Linked DNA regions of Marinobacterium aestuarii. The protein of the gene in region 1 interacts with the protein of each later gene in a pairwise test. Links are inferred from orthologs where the notes say so. Each region holds a gene or a part of one and is shown on either strand. Other genes may lie near its edges.

Region 1 (9,683 bases):
TTCATCCAGGCGGGCGCGGGATATCGCCCCCCTGCGGGCCAGGTTCTCCTGGCGATCGGCTTCGCGTTGCCAGTAATCAAGGTCCGTACGGGCCAGGTCGATCTGCGCCTGCTTCTCGGCGTGGCTGCTGCGTTTTGCCTGGATGTCGGCTGTGACGGCGGCCAGCTGTGCCTGGGCGCGACGCAGTGACGTCTGGAATTCGGTCGGATCCAGTTGAAACAGCAGGTCACCTTTGCTGACGGCGGCGTTGTCGCCCACGTTCAGCTCTAGCACTGTGCCCGAAACTTCGCTGCTGATCGGGGCCTTGTCGGCCTTGAGGTAGGCGTTGTCTGTTTCGAGGTAACGGCCGCTGCGCAGATAAAGCAGGCTGGCGATGGCGACGGCCAGTAACGGTATGACGACCATCAGCAGGGTGCGCAGGCTGATACCGGCAAATCTGCGGCGCGGTGGCGGAGTGTTTTCGGTTTGGGGGAGCGTTGTGGTCACCGGTTCAGTCTCCTAGATTGGCTGGGGCTCTGGGTGAGTGCTGGCGGGCGTCTGGCTGCCGGACAGGTTGCTGCGTATCTGTACTAGGGATGACGCCAGTTCATCACGCTGACGGGCATCCAGGCCGTCCATCATCTGCTCGTAAATACCGGCGCCGATCTGGCGGATTTGCTGCAGTGGGTTTTGTGCGGCAGCGGTGGTGTGCAGTCGGTAGGCGCGTCTGTCCCTGGGGTCGGCGCGTCGTTCTACCAGCTGCTGTTGCTGCAGCAGATCGATGAGCCGGGCCAGGGTAATGGGCTGAATCTCCATCAGCTCGGCCAGCTCGACCTGGCGTGATCCCGGATAGCGACTGATGTAGATCAGTGCCCGGGCCTGGGCGTAGGTCAGCTCGCTGTGGTCAAGTTGCTGCTGGAAGCGCTGGCGCATCAGGCGGCCGATATCGGCGAACAGGAAGCCCGGGTTGGCGTCGTGATTCATGGTAAGCACTCTATATAGTAAGCAATGCTTATTATATGAGTCGACTATAGATATGCAAGGCTAGGCCGGGTCCCTGTCGCGGAGTGGCGCCGATGACTGTCTGGCAGCGTTGCGTGGTCGGGTTAAAGGCCGTCGTTGTGCTGGCGCGAGGGCAACTCAGCCGGTAGCATAGGCGCCTGTTATATTCAGTCGTAATCAGGGCAGCAATGAGCTATCAGGTGCTGGCGCGTAAATGGCGTCCGAAGCGTTTTCAGGAAATGGTGGGTCAGGAACACGTACTGAAGGCGCTGGTCAATGCGCTGGACGATGATCGGCTGCACCATGCCTATCTTTTCACCGGCACGCGGGGCGTGGGCAAGACGTCCATTGCGCGCCTGTTTGCCAAGTCACTCAACTGCGAGGTCGGCGTATCGTCGGATCCATGCGGCCAGTGCAGCGCCTGTCGCGAGATTGCCGAAGGGCGTTTCGTTGATCTGATCGAAGTCGATGCGGCCTCCCGTACCAAGGTGGAGGATACCCGCGAGCTGCTTGAAAACGTGCAGTACGCGCCGACCCACGGGCGCTACAAGGTGTACCTCATCGATGAGGTGCACATGCTGTCGACTCACTCTTTCAATGCCTTGCTGAAAACGCTGGAAGAGCCGCCGCCCCATGTGAAATTCCTGCTGGCCACGACGGATCCGCAAAAGTTGCCGGTCACCATCCTGTCGCGCTGCCTGCAATTCAATCTCAAGAATATGATTCCCGAGCGTATCGTCGAGCACCTGCGATTCGTGCTGGGGGAGGAAAATATCCCGTTCGAGGAGGCTGCGCTCTGGCTGCTGGCGCGCTCCGCCGACGGCTCCATGCGTGATGGCATGAGCCTGACCGATCAGGCTATTGCCTTTGGTGCCGGCACTATTACCACGCTCGATGTTCAGACCATGCTTGGCAGCATCGATCAGATGCTGGTAAGTCGGCTGCTGGAATGCCTGTCGGCCCGGGATGCGAAGGCGTTGCTGGCGGCGGTGGCGGATCTGGCGCAGTTCTCGCCCGATTATGCCAGCGTGCTCGGGGACATGATCAGCCTGTTGCACCGTGTTGCCATTGCCCAGGTGCTGCCCGATGCGGCGGATAACAGTCTGGGAGATCGCGAACAGATATTGGCGCTGTCCCGCGCCCTGACCGCTGAAGATGTACAGCTGTATTACCAGATTGCCTTGCTGGGCCGACGGGATCTGCCCTATGTGCCGGACGCCCGGGAAGGCCTGGAAATGGTGCTGTTGCGCATGCTGGCTTTTCGCCCTGCGGATGCGCCTGCGGGACCCGCGCCTGTTTCCAGCGCCGCTGCGAATGCCAGTTCAAATGCCAGTGTCAATACAGGAGCCAGCGCTAGCGCGTCACCGCCTGTGGCTGACACGGATGCTCAGGTTACCAATGCGCGGGTTGCCAATGTGCAGGCCGCGCAACCTGTCCGCAATGCAGCCCGTGAGGCTGTTGTATCGCGTGCTGAGCAGGCTCTCGCTGTGGCGCCGGTTGCAGCGCCAGCGCTTGCGCCCGAGCCCGTAATGACCGCTGCTGCCGCTCCTGTGGCCGCACCTGCGCCCGCTCCTGTGTCTGAGAGTGCATCGCAGCGGGTGTCTGCCGTGTCAGCGAGTGCCAGGCCAGATGGGTCGCCTGAGTACGACGAGTCGGATATACCGGGCGGATACGATCAGGGTGATGCGGATCTGGCGTTCATGGGAGTAGCGCCGCCAAAAAAGTCTGAGTCCGCTGCTGTCGCCCGGCCGCAGTCGGCGCCTCAGGGAGCTGCCGCGCCCGTGACTGCGTCAGGGGCTGGCACTGTATCAGGGGCTGACACTGGGCGATCTGAGCCCGCCTCCTTGCAGGCGTCGCGGTCCGCTGCGGCGGGGTCGCCTGTTCAGCCTCAGTCGCCTTCGTCGTCAGTACCGGTGTCGCGGCCAACTCAGATCGCTCCGGTGCAGGCCAGGCCGCTGGCACTGGATTCATTGCAGGCCGATGACTGGGTTGCGCTCTGCACCGGTCTTGGCTTGGGAGGGATGACCGAGAGTCTGGCGGTGAATCTGTCGCTGGAGTCGGTGCAGGGGCAAAACCTGCGGTTTCACTACACGGCACAACAGCAGGCGCTGCTGAATGAGATCCAGCGCGAACGTATCACCAAGGCGCTGCGTGATTATTTTGCACAGCCGCTTGAGGTAGAATTCGAATGTGCGGCCCAGGGCCGCGAAACGCCGCATCAGTTTGCCCAGCGTCAGCGTGAGCTGCGCCAGGCCCGGGCTGTTGCGGCGATTGAGCAGGATCCGCTGGTGCAGGATATTCTGCAGCAGTTTGATGCTCATATTGATATAGATACCGTAGTACCGCTCGAACCGAATTGATTGGCTGAGGATAAATACGATGATGAAGAACATGGGTGGCCTGATGAAGCAGGCGCAGAAAATGCAGGAAGACATGCAGCGCGTGCAGGAAGAAGTGGCGCGCGCAGAAGTGACCGGTGAATCCGGCGCAGGTCTGGTCAAGATCGTCATGAATGGTCGTCACGACGTTAAGTCGATTGCCATTGATGACAGCCTGATGCAAGAAGAGAAAGAGATCCTGGAAGACCTGATCGCGGCGGCCGTCAACGATGCCGTACGCAAGGTTGAGACCAATACCAAGGATAAAATGTCTAAAGTCACCGCCGGCATGCAGTTGCCGCCGGGCTTTAATATGCCGTTCTGATAACGATGTCTTTCAGTCCTCTGATACAGCAGTTGATCAAATCCTTGCGTTGCCTGCCGGGTGTGGGTCCCAAGTCGGCGCAGCGCATGGCACTGTATCTGCTTGAGCATGACCGTCCGGCGGCGCTGGAGCTGGCCGCGTCGCTGCACGAAGCGGTGGAACGGGTTGGTGAGTGCGCGTCCTGCCGTACCCTGTCGGAAGTGTCTCCCTGTGGCATCTGTACGTCGAGCAGTCGCGATCGCTCGGTGCTCTGTGTGCTGGAGTCGCCGGTCGATATGCTGGCCATCGAGCAAACGGGAGGGTTCGGGGGCTATTATTTTGTCCTCAAGGGGCATCTGTCGCCTATTGATGGCGTCGGTCCCGACGATCTGGGTATCGATGCGCTCGTCGAGCGGCTGCGTGGCGGTGAGGTGCGCGAAGTCATACTGGCGACCAATCCCACGGTGGAAGGTGAAGCGACGGCACACTATATCGCCGAGCAGGTGCGCGAGCTGGGTGTTCGGGTGAGTCGTATTGCCCACGGTGTGCCTGTGGGTGGCGAACTTGAGTTTATCGATGGTGGTACTCTGGCGCACGCGCTGGCGGGTCGACGTTCCCTGAATTGAGGTAGGCATGGCGCACGAAAATGGATATGACTGGCAGCAGCTTGAACGTGCTGCGCAGGAGCCGGTGTGGGTCGGTACCGATGAGGCACTGGCGCAGCTGTGCGAGTACTGGCTTACGCTGCCCATGGTTGCGCTGGATACCGAGTTTCAGCGGGTGGATACCTTTTATCCGATTGCCGGGCTTATTCAGCTGGCCGACGACCATGCCTGCTACCTGATTGACCCGCTGTCTATCACGGACTTCGCGCCCTTGCTGGCGCTCTTTGTCGAGCCTTCAGTGCTCAAGGTGCTGCATGCCAGCACCGAAGATCTGGAGTTGTTCCAGCATCTGTTTGGCGTGTTACCCAGTCCGCTGTTTGATACCCAGGTGGCCGGCGGCTTTGTCGGCTGGGGCTTTACTGTCGGTCTGCAGCGTATGCTGGAGAATGTACTCGGCGTACAGGTCGGCAAGGGCGAAACGACATCGGACTGGCTGCAGCGTCCCCTGACGCAGCGCCAGGAGCAGTATGCGGCGCTGGATGTGGCCTATCTGCCGGCGATCTGTCGTCTGCAGATGGCGGAGCTTGAGCAGAGGGGCATGACGTCCTGGTTGCAGGAAGAAATGCTGGCGTTGCTGGCCAATGCGCCTGATGCCGATGTCACCGGCATTCAGTACTATCTGCGCTTTAGCCAGATGGCGGCGCTGCCGCCCTACAAGGTGGCGGCCTTGCGTGATTTGACGGCCTGGCGTGAGCAACAGTGTCGCTTGCGCAATGTGCCCCGTAATCGGGTGCTGCGCAATCAGACATTGCTCGACATTATTACCCGCTGGCCGCGCACCACGCTCGAGCTGTCCCGCGTGCCTGAGCTGAAACGGCGGATTTTGCGCGAAGATGGCGAGACCATGCTGGATTTTTTGCGCAATGCCGCCGCTGCGCCCCAGGCGCAATCGGTTGATCCGATCCCAAGGCCGCTGCCTGTGATCTGGAATACGCGTCTCAAGCGTTTGAAGCTGATGGGGCGTGAGCGTGCTGAAGCGCTGGATATGGCGCCGGAGTTGTTGTTACGCCGGCGTGATATTGAGGCGTTGATACGTACCGGCAGTGATGAGAGTGCAGATTATGCGCTACCGCCGGGGCTGCAGGGATGGCGCCAGGAAGTGATAGGCGACGACCTGCTGGTGCAGTTGCGTCGATTTGAGCAATAGCGCCCGTTTGAACAGAGATGAGAGTTGATATGAAAATTTGCAGTATTTACAAAAGTTCGCGCAAGGACGAGATGTACCTCTACGTTGAAAAGCGTGAGCTGCTTACGCGAGTGCCCGAGGCGCTGATCACGATGTTTGGCACGCCGGTGCATCTGATGGATATGCCGGTCAAGCCCGGGCGCAAGCTGGCGCGTATCGATGTCGAGAAGATGCTGGCGGGCATTACGGAAAATGGTTACTACCTGCAGATGCCGCCGCCCAGGGAAGATTATATGCTCGATCTGTATCCGGATCGTCCAGAAACCGGAGTGCGTTAGGTGGCTCAGGAAGTATTCTGGCGTGCTAAGTCACTCGAAGAGATGACGTCCAATGAGTGGGAGTCGCTCTGTGATGGTTGCGCGCTCTGCTGTCTGCACAAGATTGAGGATGAGGATACCCATGAGGTGTTTTACACCTCGGTCGTCTGTCATCTGCTTGATCTGGAAACGCGGCGCTGCACTCAGTATGAAAAGCGTTGTTCGCTGGTGCCGTCCTGCGTCAAGTTGCGCCCTGAAGATGTGAAAGAGTTCCACTGGCTGCCCAGAACCTGTGCCTACCGACTGGTTCACGAAGGCAAGGATCTGCCGGACTGGCATCCGCTGATCAGTGGTCGGGCCGAATCCGTGGCTGAGGCTGATGCGTCTGTGTTGAGCTGGTATGAGGTTAAGGATAACCAGATCAGTGAAGATGACTTCGTCGACTACGTTATTGAATAGACGTTATCGAATTGTCTGGCGGTAACTTGTTAACGGAAAGGGGCGCTACGGCGCTCTTTTTTGTGCAGGGATGTACTTATCCTGTGGGCGCATGGATGTGCAGGAACAGGGCTTGTGGCTGATGTTCGGGATGGATATCTGGATTGTGTGGCTGAAGTCTGCGGCTGGTGTCGGAATGGGGTGAGTTGGGTTTTGGTGGGTATAAAAAAGGAGCGCCGAAGCGCTCCTTTTTTGCCAAGCGATAGAGTATCGCTTAGTTGTTTTTCAGCATCTGCTGTTTGATCAGCTCACCGATGGTGGTCGGACCAGCGACTTCAACTTCCTGGTTGCGCACGTGACTGATGGCTGCTTTTTCTTCAGCCTGGTCTTTGGCGCGGATAGAAAGGTTGATGGCGCGGTTGCGACGGTCAACGTTGGTGATCTTGGCTTCAACCTTGTCACCGACTTTCAGTACGGTAGTAGCGTCGTCGATGCGCTCAGCGCTCAGCTCGGATACTTTCAGTACTGCGTCGATGCCTTCAGCCAGCTCGATAACGGCAGCTTTGGCTTCAACCGACTTGACGATACCGTTGACAATGGTGCCCTTGTCATTGGCTGCCACGTATTCGCTGAACGGATCGCTTTCCAGCTGCTTGATACCCAGCGAGATGCGTTCTTTTTCAGCGTCAATGGACAGGATGACAGCTTCAACTTCTTCGCCTTTCTTGAACTGGCGCAGGGCGGCTTCAGCATCAGCTTCCCAGGTGATGTCGGACATGTGTACCAGGCCATCGAGATCGTTGTCCAGACCTACGAAGATACCGAAGTCAGTGATGGTCTTGATGGTGCCCGAAGCGCGATCGCCAGCAGCGTGCTGCTCAGCGAAGGAAACCCATGGATTACCGGTGCACTGCTTGATACCCAGGGAGATGCGACGACGCTCTTCGTCCACGTCCAGGATCATCACTTCGACTTCGTCGCCAATCTGCACGACTTTGGACGGGTGGATGTTCTTGTTGGTCCAGGACATTTCGGAAACGTGTACCAGGCCTTCAACACCGTCTTCGATCGAGGCAAAGCAGCCGTAATCGGTCAGGTTGGTGATGCGTGCGGGTACTTTGCTGCCGGACGGGTAGCGGGACTTGATAGCTTCCCACGGATCTTCGCTCAGCTGTTTCAGACCCAGCGAGATACGGCCAGTTTCCTGATCGAACTTGATGATCTTGACAGAGATCTCGTCGCCCGGGTTCAGCATTTCGCTCGGGTGAGAGATGCGCTTCCACGCCATGTCAGTGATGTGCAGCAGGCCATCAACGCCGCCCAGATCAATGAAGGCACCGTAGTTGGTCAGGTTCTTGACGTAACCCTTGACAACCTGGCCTTCTTGCAGTGCAGCCAGCAGCTCGTCGCGTTGAGCGCTGTTGGCTTCCTGCAGGACCGCACGACGCGAAACAACGATATTGTTGCGCTTGGGGTCCAGCTTGATCAGTTTGAATTCAAGTTCCTTGCCTTCCAGGTGGTCGACATCGCGTACGGGACGCACGTCAACCAGGGAGCCCGGCAGGAAGCCCTGAATGTTGTTGATGCTGACAGTGAAGCCGCCCTTGACCTTGCCGCTGATGTAACCGGTAACAGTTTCTTCGGCTTCGAATTTGGTCTGCAGTACTTCCCAGGCTTCAGCACGTTTGGCTTTTTCACGGGACAGGCGGGTTTCACCGAAACCGTCTTCTACCGCTTCCAGAGCGACCTTAACCGTGTCACCGATCTTGATTTCAAGTTCGTTGTTATCGTTAAGGAACTGTACGCGCGGGATAACGGCTTCGGATTTGAGACCTGCGTTAACGGTAACCCAATCGCTGTCGATGTCGACAACTTCACCCATAACGAGGGTGCCCGGAGTCATATCTACGTTTAGCAGGGATTCTTCAAATAGTTCAGCAAAGCTTTCGCTCATGAATAGGTCCTATGGTAAGTCGGCAGCCCGTTATTAGAAGTAGGGCGGCGCGAGCTTTCTATACCGTCAGCTGTATAGGTCAAATTAAACATAAAGCGGCAACAGTCTCCGTTGCTGACGGGACACCGATTTGCCGCAATAAGGGAGCCATATTGTACAGCTAATGTGCCTGTTAAGATAGCGTTCGGGTGCCTCTTGTCGGTATAATTGGTTTCAGTTTCAAACCCCAGCAGAGTGCTTACCAGGATTACATGACAAAAAACGATATAGAAGCTCAGATCGCAAAGTTGCAAGAGCTAGAAGCCAGCATTACCGAAAGCAAGCGCGAGCGCATTGAAGAACTTGCCAGCGAGCGTTCCCGCAAGTCCGAAGAATTTGCCGCAGAGTTGCGCGAAAAAGCGCGCCTCAAGCAGGAGCGCGAGCAGCAGCGCCAGGAAGACCTTGCCCGTATTCAGGAAGAGCAGAAAGCCGAAGCTGCGCGCAAGCGTGAAGCCAAGGAAGCTGCCAAGCGTGAGCGTGAAGAAGCTAAGCGTGCTGAAGCGCGTGCGCGTCTGGCGAAGAAAGGCTGAACCGGCTCGTCTAAAGTAGAGTGTCGAGTGACTGGCGTAGCGCCAGTTGGCACGGCTTGATGACCGCTAAAAAATCCTGGCGCAGTGCTGTCGAAAGCAGGGACGTATCCTTTGTCCTCAGATACTGTGCCAGCATGCGTTCTTCCAGGGCGTTATTGGCGGCAACCTCGACGGCATCCCCGGTACAGAAGGCGTAGCCCGGCAAATAATCGTTAATGATGCGATCATGCTCAGCCTGATCCAGCATTAGTCTGTTTTGTTGCGCAAAGCGTCGGTATTCCTGTGCAGATGCAATCGCCATGATGTCTATCTGCAGGTCGGAGAAGCGATCTGCGTCGGGCAGTCTTCTTAGGTATGATTTCAGGTCGCTTTCGATCTGGATGATTTTCTGGTCGAAATTTTTTGGTGCGAAATACTCGTTGAGTTGCCTGTATTCCTGCAGCGACTTGACCTGTTCCTGCGCAGCGTCCAGCTGTGTCTGCAAGGTCTGATTAGCCTGCGTCAGCTTTTCCTTTTCTTCCGTCAGGTTGTAGATCAGCTGCTGTACCGGTGTGGCTGCAGCGCTTTGCATGCGTGCCTTGAGCTGTGAGCTGCTCGGAGCCTGGCCTGTGCTGGTATAGCCGAGCTGCTCGAGTTCTAGCTGTGTGGCCGCATGCTGTGACTGGATCTTGCGGTAGGTGAAATAGCCTCCGGTCGCCAGTGCTGCGATCAGCACTGACGCGCCTGTCAGAATCAGTATCTGGCGGCTGGGTTTGACCATGACAGGGTCTTATTCCTTGGCGGCGGCCGTATAGCGGAACGTCAGATCTACCATGTCCAGCAGGATGCGGCCGGTTTCTTCCAGCTGTGCTATGGATTCTGAGCTGATGGGGCGTCCCTGCTCATCTTTTTTCAGTTCATCTTCAAGTTCCGCCAGCGCCGTCAGTGGCGGCTGCTGCTTGAGGGCGCGGC
Region 2 (9,706 bases), 2.2 Mb from region 1 along the record:
TCGATGGTTTAAGTTATGAAGATATCGCCAATGTCATGGATTGCCCGGTGGGAACGGTTCGTTCCCGTATTTTCAGGGCGCGAGAGGCGATCGATAAAGAGATAGTGCCTTTTCTGGCGGAGTGACGGAGAGCTGCCGGGAACATGACGAGAATGTGTTTGAGGGAAAACCATGAGTGATGAGTTCAACGATACCCTGTCGGCGCTTGTGGACGGTGAAGCCAATGACTTTGAAACGCGTCGGCTGCTGTCTACGCTGGATGAGAAGCCGGCGATGGGTGAAAAGTGGCGCCGTTACCACCTGACACGCTCAGCCCTCAAGGGCGAGCGCGATACGGTGATTACTGATATCAGTGCCGGTGTGATGGCGCAGATAGCCAGTGCTGATGTGGGGCCGCTGCTGGATACAGGAGAATTCGATGCCGAGCAGGAAACGGCTCCCCGCAAGATCGAAGCCGGGCGTTACTGGAAGCCGCTGATCAGCATGGCCACGGCCGCCTCCGTGACGGCAGTGGTCATTTTGGGTGTGCAGGGCTTCAATGCTGAGCCGATAAACACGGTTGCCAGCAGCCAGCCGCAATACCTGTTGCCGTCGGTGAGCAGTTCCGCCGATTTCGTGCGGGCCCGCTATGGGCACGAGAGTGGTTATGCCGCCCAGGGAGCTCCGCAGGCGGATGTGATTCGACTGTCACGCGGGCTTGAGCGCTACATCGATCAGCATCAGCATATGCTTGGCGTCAAAGAACCAGGCTGGCGAGCTCAGTGGTTGCCGGATGGCTTTACCAAGGTGCGTCATGAAGTGATGCCCGATGCTGAAGTGATGCTGTTTTCCGATGGGCGTCATTCGGTATCCGTTTGCATCGAACCGTTCGGGCGTCAGACGGTTGCCGCCGGCGCTGCGCAGTCCAAGGACATGATCGCGGTCGGAAAACGTCGCGGTGATGACTTCGTGACGGTTGTGGGTGATGTGCCGCTGATGATTGCGGATCGTATTGCCGCTTCAGTTCAGGTCAGCCAGTAAATGCTGCAGGAAGATGCTGTTGTGGTGGCTGTGGATGGCGAAGGTATCTGGGTTGAGTCCGATCGCACAGGCACCTGCCAGAGCTGCAGCGCCAGCAAGGGATGCGGCCAGCGTGTACTGGCAGAATATGCCAGCAAGCGCAGCGAACGTCTGCTGATTGATAACCCGCATGGCCTTGTGGCGCGCGTAGGTGACAGGGTCAGTGTCGGCATCGAGGAAGGCAGTTTTCTGCAAGCCTCGGTGCTGCTCTATACCCTGCCTCTTGTCCTGCTCTTTCTGGGTGGATACCTGGGATCCTTTTACGGTGTGTCCGAGTTGCCCTCGGTTATTGGCAGCTTCTTTGGTCTGGCAGCGGGTTTGTTGCTGGTCAGGGGCGCCGGGCAACGTCTGGCGCGCTCCTGTCGTTACCAGCCTGTACTGATGAATATTATCTAGTGTGCCCTCAAAAGGTCTGAATCCATGCAGTCAATGAAAGTAGTACTCAGCATTCTGTTGTGTCTGGTATGGTTGCCTGCGCATGCCGAATTGCCTGACTTCAAAAGTCTGGTGAAGGAGGCGGCGCCTGCAGTGGTCAATATCAGTACGGTACCCAAAGAGAAGACCGGCCAGGCGTCTGCGCTCAATCCGTTCGAGGGGCCTGATGCGGAGCAGATTCCTGAGATGTTCAAGCATTTCTTCAAGCAGTTGCCGGAGCTGGGCGAGCAGCCGCGTCCCGCGCCGCGCTCGCTGGGTTCCGGTTTTGTCATCAGTAAAGACGGTTACATTCTTACCAATCATCATGTGGTCAAGGGAGCTGGCAAGGTGCTGGTACGCCTCAGTGACCGGCGCGAGCTTGAAGCCCAGGTGATTGGCTCGGACGAGCGAGCGGATGTGGCGGTGCTGAAAATTGATGCGACCGGGTTGCCCTTTGTGCGTATTGGTTCGTCGGAGGCGCTGGAAGCGGGTGAGTGGGTTCTTGCCATTGGCTCGCCCTTTGGCTTTGACCATTCAGTGACCGCAGGGATCGTCAGTGCCACCGAACGTGCACTGGCCAACGAGTCCTACGTACCTTTTATCCAGACTGATGTGGCGATCAATCCGGGTAACTCCGGTGGTCCGCTGTTTAACCTCAATGGCGAGGTTGTCGGCATAAACTCACAGATTTACACCCGCTCAGGCGGTTTTATGGGGCTGTCGTTCGCTATTCCAATTGATGTTGCCATGGATGTTGCCGAACAGCTCAAGACCCAGGGTCATGTCACTCGTGGCTGGCTGGGTGTGATCATTCAGGAAGTAAGCCGAGATCTCGCTGAGTCCTTCGGTCTCGACAAGCCTGCCGGTGCCCTGATTGCAAAAGTATTGCCGGGTAGCCCCGCCGAAAAGTCAGGCTTCATGGAAGGCGATGTGATTTACCGCTTTGATGGTCGGGATATCGATTTGTCGTCGGACCTTCCGCCGCAGGTTGGTCGCATCAAGCCCGGGGAGTCCGTACCTATTGATATAGTGCGCAACGGCAAGCATGAGCGGCTGGATGTCACTATAGAGGCACTGCCTGAAAACAGCGATCAGCTTGCCGCATCCGGCCGTGCCGATGAGCTGGTGAGCAATCGCCTTGAGCTGGTTGTCGGCGAGCTGGATACCGAGCGCAAGGAAAAGTGGAATCTGCGTTCAGGCGTGGTAATACGCGCGGTTAACCCTGGCGCCGGCGCGGATGCGGGGCTCGTGGTTGAGGACGTCATTACCATGGTAAACGGAGAGGTGATCGAGAGTGTGACTCAGTTTGAACAGGCGCTGGAAAAGCTTCCAGTTGACCGGCCGGTGCCTCTGCGCATCGTGCGTCGGGGAAGCCCGATGTTTATTCCGCTCAAACTCGAGTAAATAAAGACAGGGGGCCATCCGGCCCCCTGTTTCGTTCTGGCTGTCGATTAGAGCTCTGAGCACAGAGCACTGTGCCTGTGCAGGGCACTTCCCTGGCGCGTGCATTCGATAGCCGCGCTGCGGTAAATACGGTAAACTTCGTCGCTTTGAATTATCGCCCTAACATCCAGGGTCAGCTGATCCCGAGTATCCTACACGTGAGCAATCTCGATCATATTCGCAACTTCTCCATCATCGCCCATATCGACCATGGTAAATCGACCCTGGCTGACCGCTTCATTCAGACCTGTGGTGGCCTGGCTGAGCGTGAAATGGCCGCGCAGGTTCTGGACTCAATGGACCTGGAACGTGAGCGAGGCATTACGATCAAGGCCCAGAGCGTTACGCTCAAGTACAATGCCCTGAACGGCGAGACCTATCAGCTGAACTTTATCGACACCCCCGGACACGTTGACTTCTCGTACGAAGTGTCCCGTTCCCTTGCTGCCTGTGAAGGTGCACTGTTGGTAGTAGACGCAGCTCAGGGTGTGGAAGCGCAGTCTGTGGCCAACTGTTACACCGCGCTGGAGCAGGGTCTGGAAGTGCTGCCCATCCTGAACAAGATGGACCTGCCCCAGGCCGAGCCTGAGCGTGTGCGCGAAGAGATCGAAGAAGTCATCGGTATTGATGCCAGTAATGCTGTTGCCTGCTCGGCCAAGAGTGGCATGGGCGTTGGTGATGTGCTGGAAGCCCTGATCACACATATTCCGCCGCCGGTTGGTGACCTGGACGCACCGTTGCAGGCGCTGATTATTGACTCCTGGTTCGACAAGTATCAGGGCGTGGTCTCCCTCGTGCGGGTCAAGCACGGTGTGCTGAGGCGCAAGGAAAAGGTACTGGTCAAATCCACCGGGGTGTCCTACCCGGTTGATCAGGTGGGTATTTTTACCCCCAAGCAGACACCGACAGATGCGCTCAAGGCGGGTGAAGTGGGTTATATCATCGCCGGCATCAAGGACATCCACGGCGCGCCGGTCGGCGATACCCTGACCCACGCCAAGACGCCGGATACGCCAATCTTGCCGGGATTCAAGAAGGTTCAGCCGCAGGTCTACGCCGGGCTCTTCCCGACGGATGCGGATGATTACCAGGATTTCCGTGACGCCCTCGACAAGCTGACGCTCAATGATGCCTCGCTGTTCTTTGAGCCTGAAACCTCTGATGCCCTGGGCTTCGGCTTTCGCTGCGGCTTCCTTGGCATGCTGCACATGGAGATCATTCAGGAGCGACTGGAGCGTGAGTACGACCTCGATCTGGTCACCACAGCCCCCACGGTTGTGTACGAGCTTGAGCTCAACACCGGTGAAGTCGTACACATCGACAGCCCGTCCAAACTGCCGGATCCCGGCTCAGTGCGCGAAATGCGTGAGCCCATCGTTGAAGCCAACATCCTGGTGCCGCAGGAATTCCTCGGCCAGGTTATCGGCCTCTGCGTGGAAAAACGCGGGACTCAGAAAAACATGCATTATGTCGGTCGGCAGGTGCAGGTGAAATATGAATTGCCCATGGCGGAGGTCGTACTCGACTTCTTTGACCGACTCAAGTCAGTCAGCCGTGGCTATGCATCGCTCGAGTACAACTTCATTCGCTTTGAAGCAGCCCGCCTGGTGCGCATGGATATTCTCATCAACGCCGAGAAGGTTGATGCGCTGGCGGTGATTCTGCACAAGGATAACGCCGAGTATCGTGGCCGTCAGTTGTGCGAAAAGATGAAGGAGCTGATTCCGCGGCAGATGTTCGATGTCGCGATTCAGGCGGCGCTCGGCGGCAAAATTATTGCCCGCAGTACGGTGAAGGCGCTGCGCAAGAACGTACTGGCCAAGTGCTATGGCGGCGACGTGAGCCGCAAGAAAAAACTGCTCTCCAAGCAGAAAGAAGGCAAAAAACGCATGAAGCAGGTCGGCCGGGTCGAGATTCCGCAGGATGCATTCCTTGCCGTACTGAAAGTTGACAGTTAAGGACAGACGATGAATTTCGATTTTGCTTTGGTACTTGTGGTTGCGACCTTTCTGGCCGCGATTGGCTGGTGTGTGGACAAGTTCTGGCTGGCGCCGGCGCGCAGTGCCAGGGTACAGAAAGCACAGCTGCAGCTGTCGGCGGCTCTGCCGCAGGAGACACTGATCAAGCTCAACCAGGTGCCAGGCTGGATCGATCTTTCCCGTTCGCTCTTCCCGGTGCTCTTTGTGGTGCTGGTCCTGCGCTCCTTTCTGGTTGAGCCGTTTCAGATTCCGTCGGGCTCCATGCTGCCGACGCTGAAGATTGGTGATTTCATTCTGGTGAACAAGTATCACTTCGGCCTGCGACTGCCGGTGCTGAATACCAAAGTCGTCGATTTTAATACGCCCGAGGCGGGTGATGTTGTCGTCTTTAAATACCCGAAAGACCCGTCGGTTAATTACATCAAGCGCGTCATTGGTCTGCCGGGTGATCGTATCCGCTACCAGAACAAGACCGTATTTGTGAATGGAAAGCCGCAGCCGCAGCAGCTTCTGGCCCAGCTTCCGCCCCTCAAACCACAGCAGTTGCTGCTGGCGGAGAATCTGGACGGGGTTCAGCACCAGGTCTACCATGATGTTGCCGCCAGCGGAATTGTCGGTGAGTGGGTTGTGCCACAAGGGCAGTACTTTGTCATGGGCGATAACCGCGACAACAGTAATGACAGCCGTTACTGGGGCTTCGTGCCGGACGAACTGCTGGTGGGCAAGGCTTTCGCCGTCTGGATGCACTGGGAAACCTTCTTCAGTCTTCCGTCGTTCGGCGATGTGCGTCTGATTGAGTAATCATGTAGCTGCCTGGTGAATAGGGGATTGAAATGATTAATGCTGTGAAAAGGGAACAGGGCGCGTCTTTCGTTTCCATCCTGATGGGGATGGTCGTTGTCGGCGTTTTTCTGGCGGTAGGCTTTAAGCTGTTTACACCGTACAAGGAGCACGCGACCGTTAAATCCATTATTGAAAATGTGATTAACGATCAGGATCAGGTGTCCAAGGAATTTCGTTCCATTCGGCGCACGATTTACGATCGCGCCATTATTAACCAGGTGCGGGCCGAGCTGTCGCGGGAAGATTTCCTCAAAATTGAGAATATAGACGGCAAGATCCATTTTGATCTTGTCTATGAAGAGCGGGTTCCGATGTTTTATAACGTCGATGCCGTGGTTAAATTTAACGAGCATTACGAAGTCATAAAACCTTGATCAAACCGACCGCAGATCTTAGCCGACGTCTGGGCTATAGCTTTAACGATCCATCTTTACTGGAACTGGCACTTACTCACCGCAGTTGCGGCAAACGCAATAACGAGCGGTTGGAGTTTCTCGGTGATTCCATCGTTAACTTTGTTATCGCCGATGCGCTCTTCCGGCAGTTTCCCCAGGCGCGTGAAGGTCAGCTGAGCCGCCTGCGGGCGCGCCTGGTCAAGGGCGAGACCCTGGCCGAGGTGGCCCGCGAGCTTGATCTGGGCGAGTATCTGCGCCTGGGCTCCGGCGAGCTGAAAAGCGGCGGTTTCAGGCGTGACTCGATTCTGGCCGATGCGACCGAAGCGGTGATGGGAGCCATCTATCTGGATAGCGACCTGGAAGTCTGTCGTGGCTTTATCCATCGCTGGTTCAAGGAGCGTCTGGAAGAGCTTGATCTGAACGAATCCCTCAAGGATGCCAAGACCCGGCTGCAGGAACATCTGCAGTCTCGACGTCTGGCACTGCCGGACTATGAATTGATTGCAGTCGACGGTGAAGCCCATTCCCAGACTTTCTTTATCCGCTGTCATGTGACCGGCTTGACGGTGCCGAGTGAAGGTGAGGGCAATAGCCGCCGCCAGGCGGAGCAGGAAGCAGCAAGGCTTGCGCTGATCGGACTGCAGGTGGAGAAAGCCGAATGAGCGATGAATTTGAAATGCCGGAAATGCCACCAGTACCTGGCGCTGAACCCTACGAGGGCGAGCAGCGCTGCGGCTTTGTGGCGATTGTCGGGCGCCCCAATGTGGGCAAGTCGACGCTGCTGAACCATATACTCGGTCAGAAGCTGAGCATCACATCGCGCAAGCCCCAGACCACGCGGCACCAGATCCTGGGCATCAAGACCGAAGACGACCTGCAGGTCATCTATGTCGATACTCCCGGGCTGCACCGTGATCAGGGCAAGGCACTGAACCGCTACATGAACAAAACAGCCGCCGATGCGGTGCGCGATGTCGACCTGGTGGTGTTTGTGGTTGACCGGACCGCCTGGACCGACGAAGACGACCTGGTGCTGGAGAAGCTCACCTGGGTACCTTGCCCGGTGGTACTGGTGGTCAACAAGGTGGATCAGCTTAAGGACAAGTCTGAATTGCTGCCGCACCTGGAGATGGTGACCGCCAAGCGTGAATTTGCTGAAGTGATCCCCATTTCCGCCAAGAACGGTCACAATGTGCCGCGCCTGGAGGAACTGGTGGAGCAGCATATGCCCGCCGCTGAACACTATTACCCGGAAGATCAGATTACCAATCGCAGCTCGCGTTTTGTCGCTGCAGAGCTTGTGCGTGAAAAATTGATGCGCAATCTCGGGGAGGAAATTCCCTACGGCACCACCGTCGAGATTGAACAGTTTGTACAGGACGAGTATGGCCTGCTCACCATCAGTGCGCTGATACTGGTTGAGCGCGAAGGGCAAAAACGCATTGTGATCGGTGACAAGGGCGCACGCATGAAAACCATCGGCCGGGATGCCCGGCTGGACATGGAACGCATGTTTGACAGCAAGGTCATGCTCAACCTCTGGGTCAAGGTACGCAAGGGCTGGGCGGATGACGACCGGGCACTGCGCAGTCTGGGTTATGACGACTAAGGCGGGTGCTCGCTGCATAGCCTCCGCACCCTGGGTTGCGGCGCCGCGATGGTCGGCCTGATCAGCACTTCGGAAGCCGTCATGCATACTGAGTATTTCTGATGGACTATCGTGTCGATGGGCAGGCGGCTTATGTGCTGCATGCCCGTCCCTACCGAGATACCAGCCTGCTGGTGGACTGCTTTACGCTGGAACACGGCAAGGTCAGCCTGGTCGCCAGGGGCGCGCGCCGTCCAGGTTCGCGTTCCCGCTCCAGTCTTCAGGCGTTTGTGCCGCTGCAGCTGAGCTGGTCTGGGCGCAGCGAGCTGAAAACCCTCGGTCAGGCCGAGGCCGTGGCGCCACCGGTCTTTCTGCAGGGGCGGGCTCTGCTCTGTGGCCTCTACCTCAACGAGCTCTTGCAGCGCCTGCTGCAGCCCATTGATCCCCACCCCAGATTGTATGTTTATTACCAGTACGCGCTGACCGAACTGCTCTCGGGGCAGGATATCGAGGGTGCACTGCGCACGTTCGAGCGGCATTTGCTGAGTGAGATCGGCTATGCGCTGGAACTGAGTGATCTGGATGCTCAGGCGGTGTATTTTTTGCGACCCGAAGGCGGACTTCAGTCTGTCACCGCGCTGCGCGACACCGATCGGCAGCGCTGCTTTGGTGGTCAGCAGCTGCTGGCCATTGGCGAAGATGATTATTCGGAGCCACATACAAGACGTGCGGCCAAAAGGCTGATGCGCCTGGCACTGGATCAGATGCTCGGTGGCAAGGCCCTGCGCAGTCGTGAACTTTTTCAGCGCCCTGCCGTGCCTGCGGGCATTGTGGCAGGGCACTCTTGAATGAAAGGAGATAAGTGTGATTGAGCCAAGCCGCTTGTTGCTGGGAGTCAACATCGATCATATCGCTACCCTGCGTCAGGCCCGGGGCACCCGTTACCCCGATCCCGTGCAGGCAGCGCTACTGGCTGAAGAAGCCGGTGCCGACGGTATCACGGTGCATCTGCGCGAGGACCTGCGTCATATTCAGGAGCGTGATGTACGTCTGCTGAAAGAAACCCTGCAGACCCGCATGAATCTGGAAATGGCGGTTACCGACGCAATGCTGGCTTTTGCCGAAGAGATTCGGCCGGCACACAGCTGCCTGGTGCCGGAAAAGCGTGAAGAGCTCACCACCGAAGGCGGCCTCGATGTGGCGGGGCAGGAAGGCAAGATGAAAGCGGCCTGTGACCGTCTTGCTGCCGCCGGTATTGAGGTGTCGCTGTTTATCGATCCCGACCGCGCCCAGATCGATGCGACGTTGCGCTGCGGTGCACCGGTCATTGAGTTGCACACCGGTGCCTACGCCGATGCGACGACTGCCGCTGCACAGCGCACCGAGCTTGAGCGCATTCGTGATGCTGCTTGCTATGCCTGGGAGAAGGGTCTGATCGTGAATGCGGGCCACGGGCTGCACTATCACAATGTCGAGCAGATTGCTGAAATCCCCCATCTGAATGAGCTGAATATCGGCCACGGCCTGATCGCCCGCGCCGTCTTTGTCGGGCTCAAGGATGCGGTTGCCGAGATGCGCCGTCTGATGCTCGAAACCCAGGCGCGGGTGCAGCCACAGCGGGATGCGCTCAGCCGATGATCGCCGGCATCGGTACCGATCTGGTACAGATCGACCGTATTGCCGCAGCTCTGGCGCGCACGCCGCGCCTGGCGCAGCGTATTCTCAGGCCACAGGAGCTGGCGGGCTTTGAGGCCAGCCAGGATCAGGCGCGTTATCTGGCCAAGCGTTTCGCCGCCAAGGAGGCGGCGGTCAAGGCGCTGGGCACGGGTATCGGCCGTGGTGTGAGCTGGCAGCACCTTGAAATCGCGCACGATGCTCTGGGCAAACCAGGCCTGCAGCTCAGTGGTGGGGCTCAGACGCGCGCCCTTGAACTGGGCATCAGCCGATTGCACCTGTCCTACAGCGATGAGCAGCAGCTGGTGGTC

Evidence for each region.
Region 2: the proteins of recR (region 1) and recO interact in binary tests that used the Escherichia coli proteins (3 or more experiments, as listed by UniProt). The link is inferred for Marinobacterium aestuarii from one-to-one orthologs.

Annotation. Positions count from the first base shown.
Region 1 is NZ_CP015839.1:1,819,962-1,829,644, forward strand. Bases 2,518-5,489 are described here. They hold recR (recombination mediator RecR), read left to right. Parts: upstream 2,518-3,689; coding sequence 3,690-4,289; downstream 4,290-5,489. Other genes in these bases: dnaX (DNA polymerase III subunit gamma/tau), read left to right, coding at 2,518-3,341; A8C75_RS08160 (YbaB/EbfC family nucleoid-associated protein), read left to right, coding at 3,361-3,684; rnd (ribonuclease D), read left to right, coding at 4,297-5,475. Outside these bases: A8C75_RS08145 (HlyD family secretion protein), read right to left, coding at 1-486; A8C75_RS08150 (MarR family winged helix-turn-helix transcriptional regulator), read right to left, coding at 499-963; more of dnaX, read left to right, coding at 1,170-2,517; A8C75_RS08175 (YcgL domain-containing protein), read left to right, coding at 5,505-5,792; A8C75_RS08180 (YcgN family cysteine cluster protein), read left to right, coding at 5,793-6,230; rpsA (30S ribosomal protein S1), read right to left, coding at 6,484-8,163; A8C75_RS08190 (hypothetical protein), read left to right, coding at 8,415-8,732; A8C75_RS08195 (hypothetical protein), read right to left, coding at 8,743-9,492; A8C75_RS08200 (carboxy terminal-processing peptidase), read right to left, coding at 9,502-9,683. UniProt on the Escherichia coli protein: May play a role in DNA repair. It seems to be involved in an RecBC-independent recombinational process of DNA repair. It may act with RecF and RecO.
Region 2 is NZ_CP015839.1:3,983,011-3,992,716, reverse strand. Bases 6,712-9,706 are described here. They hold recO (DNA repair protein RecO), read left to right. Parts: upstream 6,712-7,843; coding sequence 7,844-8,569; downstream 8,570-9,706. Other genes in these bases: acpS (holo-ACP synthase), read left to right, coding at 9,356-9,706; pdxJ (pyridoxine 5'-phosphate synthase), read left to right, coding at 8,589-9,359; era (GTPase Era), read left to right, coding at 6,819-7,742; rnc (ribonuclease III), read left to right, coding at 6,712-6,795. In the rest of the region: RNA polymerase sigma factor RpoE, read left to right, coding at 1-125; A8C75_RS17370 (MucB/RseB C-terminal domain-containing protein), read left to right, coding at 172-1,020; A8C75_RS17365 (SoxR reducing system RseC family protein), read left to right, coding at 1,021-1,455; A8C75_RS17360 (DegQ family serine endoprotease), read left to right, coding at 1,480-2,877; lepA (translation elongation factor 4), read left to right, coding at 3,075-4,874; lepB (signal peptidase I), read left to right, coding at 4,884-5,696; A8C75_RS17345 (DUF4845 domain-containing protein), read left to right, coding at 5,729-6,112; more of rnc, read left to right, coding at 6,109-6,711. UniProt on the Escherichia coli protein: Involved in DNA repair and RecF pathway recombination.